2 linked regions of the Silvibacterium dinghuense genome follow. Each later gene encodes a partner of the first gene's protein in a complex. Links are inferred from orthologs where the notes say so. Each region holds a gene or a part of one and is shown on either strand. Other genes may lie near its edges.

Region 1 (3,137 bases):
AATGCGGCGTGAGATCGCCAAGGCCAAGAGTGAAGATGGTGGTACCGCTGAGGTAGAGATCGGACCAGAAGCCGGCATGCGGGGCCAGCGGGTCGTGGATCGGCGTATTCAGCGCGGCATAGAGCAATGCAAAGCCGAAAAGCAGCGCCGCAGCCCAGATAAAGATGAGCAGGAGAAGCGAAAGTGGACCGTAATAGCTGAGCATGGTCTCGCGCTGGCGCGCGTCGCGGATAAGGCCGGCCATGGTGGACCATGGGCGCCAGGTAAGCGCGTAATGCACGTTCGTGATGCGGAAGCGGCCGACGGCACGGCGCGGCACGATGACCGTTTGAAAGGCGTCAAAGAGCGCAGCGACGAGGCACGTAATTCCGGCAAAGAAGAAAAGAATATGCAAGGGAAGGATCTCCGCCAGAGCAGGTTGGCGCTGGGCCAGTGTACGTCATCGCGGTGCGGAAAGGATGAGTCTGAACCCGGAGCATATGCGATGAACGGGCTGGCACGGCTGCTGGTGAAAATGGGAGTGCTGCTGATCGTAGCCGGCGGCTTAGTGTATCTGTTGGATCGCGTGGGGATGCGGCCAGGACATATCCCGGGTGACCTGGCGTGGCGGAAAAGGAATGTTGCCGTCTACTTTCCGCTCGGCACGTCGATTCTGTTGAGTGTGCTGTTGTCACTGGTCTTCTACCTGCTGTCACGCTTCCGGCGATAACGCCGCTGTGCGCTGTGTTTTACGCATGGGGAGCGCATGTAGACTGGGAAGTCGTGGGAGTACCGGAACAGCAGAGCCGCCGCAGAGCGCAGCTCGGATTCAGCTTCGAAGAGGCTCAGGCGCCACAACGGCGAGTCTGGCAGGTAAGCAGCCTGACCGCCCAGTTGCGCGCCGAAGTGGAGCGCAGCTTCCAGGACCTGTGGGTGGAGGGTGAAATCTCCGATCTGCGGATCGCCGCTTCCGGCCATATCTATTTCAACCTGAAAGATGACGGCGCACAGTTGGCGGTGGTCATGTTCCGCCGACAGGCCGGGCTGCTGCGCTTCCGGCCGGAAGATGGGCTGCAGGTGCTGCTGCGCGGGCGGCTGACGGTGTATGAGCAGCGCGGATCGGTGCAAATTGTGGCCGAGCATCTTGAGCCTATGGGCGCGGGCTCGCTGCAGATGGCCTTCGAGCAGGTGAAAGCACAGCTGCAGCGCGAGGGGCTCTTCGATCAAGAGCGGAAGAAGCCACTGCCGGCATTTCCGCACTGTGTGGGTATTATCACCTCGCCCACGGGCGCAGTGATCCGCGACTTTCTCAACGTGGCCGGTAGACGGCATGGGGCGCTGAAGGTGTTGCTGTATCCGGCGCTGGTGCAGGGCGACAGCGCGGCGGCGGAAGTCGCCGCTGGAATTCGCTATTTCAACCAGTCGCGCGAGGTGGATGTAATCGTCATCGCGCGCGGCGGCGGATCGCTCGAAGACCTGATGGCCTTCAACTCCGAGGCTCTCGCACGTGTGATCGCGGCATCCGAACTGCCAGTGGTTTCAGCCGTCGGGCATGAGACAGACTTCACCATTGCCGATTTTGTCGCCGACCTGCGCGCGCCAACTCCTTCGGCCGCGGCGGAGTTGATCACTGTGGCGCAGCATCGGATCGAAGAACAGGTGGAGGAGCTTTCGCTGCGCCTGCAGCGGGCGGCCCGTTACGCGCTGATGCGTGCGCGCGACCGGCTCTCGCGTATCGCTGCACCTGCAGCACTGGCACGATTTGAGGATGCACTGCAGCGCCGCCAGCAGCGCATCGACGAGCTGATGCTGCGCCTGCAGACGCACATGGGGCGCAGACTACAGCACGAGGCAATGCGCTGGCAGCAGATGACCGAGAGCCTGATGCGACACGATGTACGGCATCGTCTACGCCTGACAGCCGGACAGCTGGACGCGCTGGGTGGACGACTCATGCAGGCACAACAAGCCGAGCTGCAGCGCAGGCGGGCGAGGGTAGAAGCGCTCGAACGCATGCTGCATTCACTCTCACCGCTCGGTGTGCTGGAGCGTGGCTATGCGCTGGTATATGACGATCAGGGAAGGTTGCTGCGCTCCTCGAGCGAAGCACAGCCGGGACAGACGTTGCGCACACGGCTGGCGCAGGGCACGGTGGAAAGCCGTGTGATTACGACTTCAGAGGACACGACGAAGGAATGAGAAAGCTTTTTGGTACGGATGGAATTCGCGCAGTAGCGGGTGAGGCTCCGCTCGATGCACGCACGATCTTCGCCGTGGGTGTGGCACTGGCGCATCAGCTGAAGCCGGTGGCCGATCGTCCAACGGTAATCCTCGGCATGGACACGCGCGAGTCGAGCGAGTGGATCGCGGCGACACTGACGGCAGGGCTGCTCCAGGGGGGCGCGCATGTCGAGAGCGCGGGAGTAATCACGACGCCGGCAGTCGCCTTCCTTGCGCGCAAGCATGGATTCGCGGCAGGTGTGGTGATTTCGGCTTCGCATAATCCGTGGCATGACAACGGCATCAAGGTTTTTGGCGGTGATGGTTACAAATTAGCGGACGAGGTGGAGCTACGCATCGAAGACGAGATCTTCCGCCAGCTGGAGTCGGTTACGGCTCCGCATGTTGCAGCGCTGAAGGCTCCAGCTGTGAAAGCAGAGTATCGCAAAGAGTATGAAGATTTTCTGCTCTCCTCCGTGCCGGGGCTTGCGCTCGGTGAGATGAAGATCGTGCTGGATTGCGCGAATGGCGCAGCTTCGGCACTGGCGCCGGAGTTGTTTGCGCGGCTGGGTGGCAAAGCTGTGCTGACGCACGCACAACCCGATGGCCGGAACATCAATGACGATTGCGGCGCGCTGCATCCAAAGACGGTTGCCGCAGAAACGAAGGCCCAGGGAGCGGACCTCGGTGTGACCTTTGACGGCGATGCGGATCGCGCACTCTTCGCCGATGCAAATGGCAACGTGGTGAATGGCGATGGGGTACTGCTGCTGGCGGCGCGGGATCTGAAGGCACGCGGCCTGCTGCAGAAGGACACGGTCGTCGCCACGACAATGTCGAACATGGGGCTCGAAGCTGCGCTACGGCGGGATGCGATTGCGATGCTGCGTGCTCCGGTGGGCGACAAGTATGTGCTCGAGCGGATGCAGAACGTGGGC
Region 2 (3,221 bases), 880 kb from region 1 along the record:
CACTATCTCGCCGCGCAGGCCAAGGGCAAGGGGGTGCTGATTGTGACCGGTCACCTCGGCGCATGGGAGCTCTCGAGCTTCTACCACTCGCTGATGGGGCACCCCATGAGCATGGTCATCCGGCGCCTGGACAATGCGCGTGTCGATGCACTGGTGAACGGTATCCGCTGTCTCCATGGCAACAAGGTGCTGCACAAGGATGATTTCGCACGCGGCCTGATCGCGGCGATGCGGCGCGGTGAGACGGTGGGCATTCTGATGGACACGAATATGACCCCGCCGCAGGGCGTCTTCGTGCCCTTCTTCGGGCACATGGCTTGCACGGCATCGGGATTGGCGCGTGTCGCTCAGAAAACCGGCGCAGCAGTTCTGCCCGGCTTCATGCTCTGGGAAGAGCGCGAGCAGAAGTATGTGCTGCGCTTCGGTCCCGAGATCGAGCTGGTCGAGACTGGAGACACCGAGCGTGATGCGCTCGAAAATACGGCGCGCTGCACGGCGGTGATTGAAAGCTACATACGGCAATACCCAAGCCAGTGGCTGTGGGTGCATCGTAGATGGAAGACGCGGCCGGAAGGCGAGCCGACGCTGTATCCGCGGCGATAAACAACGAGGAATGGCATGACGCGATTGGTGCAACTGGCAGAGGTTCTGAAGACGGAGCTGCGCTTCGCCGAAGGCAGGGAAGAACTGCACATCTCGGGTGTGGCGGGTGCGAAGCGGGCCGGCGCAAGCGACCTTGTTTTTGCGGAAGATGCCGAAGCCCTCGAAGCGGCGCTGGCCTCGGCGGCGCTGGCAGTGATTGTGGCCCGGAAGATTGCTCCGGAGGAGAACCCGGGAAAAACACTGCTGGTGACGCCTCAGCCCAAGCTTGCCTTTGCACAGGCGGCACGGCTGCTGCGCGTACAGGATGAAGCGGCGGGTATACATCCGACCGCAGTGATTGCGCCTGATGTCGTGCTTGGTCGGCGTGTCTCCATCGGCGCTTATGCTGTGCTCGAGGCCGGCGTAAAAGTGGGCGATGACAGCCGTGTGGACGCGGGCGCAGTGCTGGGTGCTGGAGTGAAGGTCGGCCAGGGGTGTCGGATCTATCCCCGGGTTGTGGTTTATCCCGGCGTAGAGATGGGGGATCGCGTGGTGATCCATGCCGGCGCGGTGCTGGGCGGTGACGGCTTCGGCTACGTGCGCGACCGTGAGACCGGGGCGTATACGCAGTTTCCGCAGCAGGGGCGGTTAGTGATCGAGGACGACGTCGAGATCGGCGCGAACACGACCGTGGACCGCGGAGCGCTCGAAGAGACGCGGCTGGAGAAAGGCGTAAAGATCGACAACCTCGTCCACATCGGTCACAACGTGCGCGTGGGGAAGCATGTGGTCATCGCTGCGCAGACCGGCATCTCCGGCTCGAGCGAGATTGGCAATCATGCCATTGTTGGCGGGCAGGTGGGCATCGGCGACCACGCGACGGTGGGAGAGCAGGTGATTCTCGGCTCCGGCTCGGGTGTGCTGACGCACAAGAAAGTGAAGGGCGCGGGCGTAGTCTTCTGGGGACGGCCCGCTCGCCCCTTAAAGCAATACTTGAAGGAATTGGCGACGCTGGCAAAGCTCAGCCGCGGATAATGCAGCAGCAAAAAGCCAGCCATTTCCATGGCTGGTTTTTTGCTTAACGAGGAGTGTCGAGCGAAGGAAACGGCTCGCGCTTCATCGAGCCATCTCGCTGCTTCATGAGGATCTCGACCTTACCTTCCGCTTCTTCGAGTTCCTTTTTGCAAAGTGCAGAGAGCTGCACGCCTTCTTCGAAGATTTTTACGGAGTCTTCGAGGGGAAGATCGCCGCGCTCGAGCTGCGCGACGATCGTTTCCAGTTTCTTGAGCGATTCTTCAAAAGCTGCCATGGGGATTCCTAAGCGGTGATGGCCTGCGCGGCCGGAAGTTCTTCGACGGACTGCGGCTTTGGCAGAACATCCTTGATGGCTTCAATAGCGAGTGGATAGCGTCCGAATGGAGCGCTGACCTGCACGCCCTGGACCATCGGCATGGTAGCGGCGAGCATCTCCTGCGCAATTTTGATGCCTTCGGCGCGGGCGAGGTCGGGTGTCGCCGCCTGCTGCATGCGGAGCAGGATGCTGTCCGGCACGCTCACGCGCAGGTCGTTCTTCATGAATTCGGCGTTGCGCAGGCTGGTGAGAGGCCAGATGCCGGCAACGATGGGAATACGGAAGCCCTCGATGCGCTTGAGGAAGGCTTCGAGGATGCGGAGATCGAAAACCGGCTGCGTGATGGCGTATTCGGCTCCGGCCTCTACCTTGTAGGCGAAGCGGCGAATCTCGTTTTCAATATCCGGCACGCCTGGGTTGGCAGCAACGGCAATCGTCAGTCCCGTGGATGAGCCGATGGGATTGCCGCCAATGTCGAGGCCGTGATTCAGGCGCTGGACAATATTGACGAGACCGATCGCATCGACATCGAAGACCGCCGTGGCATCGGGATAATTGCCGAGCTTAGGCGGATCGCCGGTGAGGCAGAGGATGTTTTTGAGGCCGATGGACGAGGCGCCCAGGAGATCGCTCTGGATGCTGAGGACATTCCGGTCCCGGCAGGTGTAATGCAGGATCGTCTCGATGCCTGTTTTCTGCTGGATCTGGATGCAGAGGCTTTGCGCGCTCATGCGGGCAGAGGCGCGCGGCGAATCGGGCACGTTGATGGCGTGGATGCCATGGCTGGCCAGCATGGCGGCGCCGTCGAGTTCACGGCTGGCATCGACGCCGCGCGGCGGGACGATCTCGACCATGGTGACAAAGGCGCCGTCATGGATGAGCTGGCCGATCTTCGAGCGCTGTGCGAGCGGCGGCGGAACAACCTCGGAGACAATTTCGACCTTCGCCGTGGGCTGAACGCTGACCTTCTGCGCGTCGGCGGCACGCAGAGCGGCACGCATGGCGCGGATGTGGTTGGGCGTGGTGCCGCAGCATCCGCCGATGAACTGCGCGCCTGCTTTGAGGAACTTACGCGCAAAGCTGGCCATGTACTCCGGCGAGCAGAGATAGATGTTGCGGCCGTCGATGGCGCGAGGCATGCCGGCATTGGGCATCGCGGCCAGCGGCAGGCTGGTTCCGGCGGCAAGCTTTTCCAGCGCGGTGAGGATGGTGGCCGGCCCGGTGCTGCAGTTGCAGCCGACAATATCCGCACCCCAGGCAGCGAGGCGGGTAGCAGCGATTTCGGGCG

What was found.
Region 2: the proteins of xseA (region 1) and xseB are in contact, whole or in part, in a cryo-EM structure (PDB 8TXR), measured with the Escherichia coli proteins. The link is inferred for Silvibacterium dinghuense from one-to-one orthologs.

Annotation. Positions count from the first base shown.
Region 1 is NZ_SDMK01000002.1:1,079,951-1,083,087, forward strand. Bases 151-2,970 are described here. They hold xseA (exodeoxyribonuclease VII large subunit), read left to right. Parts: upstream 151-762; coding sequence 763-2,178; downstream 2,179-2,970. Other genes in these bases: ESZ00_RS13685 (potassium channel family protein), read right to left, coding at 151-394; ESZ00_RS13690 (DUF2905 domain-containing protein), read left to right, coding at 485-709; glmM (phosphoglucosamine mutase), read left to right, coding at 2,175-2,970. Outside these bases: more of ESZ00_RS13685, read right to left, coding at 1-150; more of glmM, read left to right, coding at 2,971-3,137. UniProt on the Escherichia coli protein: Bidirectionally degrades single-stranded DNA into large acid-insoluble oligonucleotides, which are then degraded further into small acid-soluble oligonucleotides.
Region 2 is NZ_SDMK01000002.1:195,938-199,158, forward strand. The notes cover bases 277-3,180. They hold xseB (exodeoxyribonuclease VII small subunit), read right to left. Parts: upstream 1,892-3,180; coding sequence 1,661-1,891; downstream 277-1,660. Other genes in these bases: ESZ00_RS10080 (lysophospholipid acyltransferase family protein), read left to right, coding at 277-603; lpxD (UDP-3-O-(3-hydroxymyristoyl)glucosamine N-acyltransferase), read left to right, coding at 619-1,617; ESZ00_RS10095 (bifunctional homocysteine S-methyltransferase/methylenetetrahydrofolate reductase), read right to left, coding at 1,900-3,180. Also shown: more of ESZ00_RS10080, read left to right, coding at 1-276; more of ESZ00_RS10095, read right to left, coding at 3,181-3,221. UniProt on the Escherichia coli protein: Bidirectionally degrades single-stranded DNA into large acid-insoluble oligonucleotides, which are then degraded further into small acid-soluble oligonucleotides.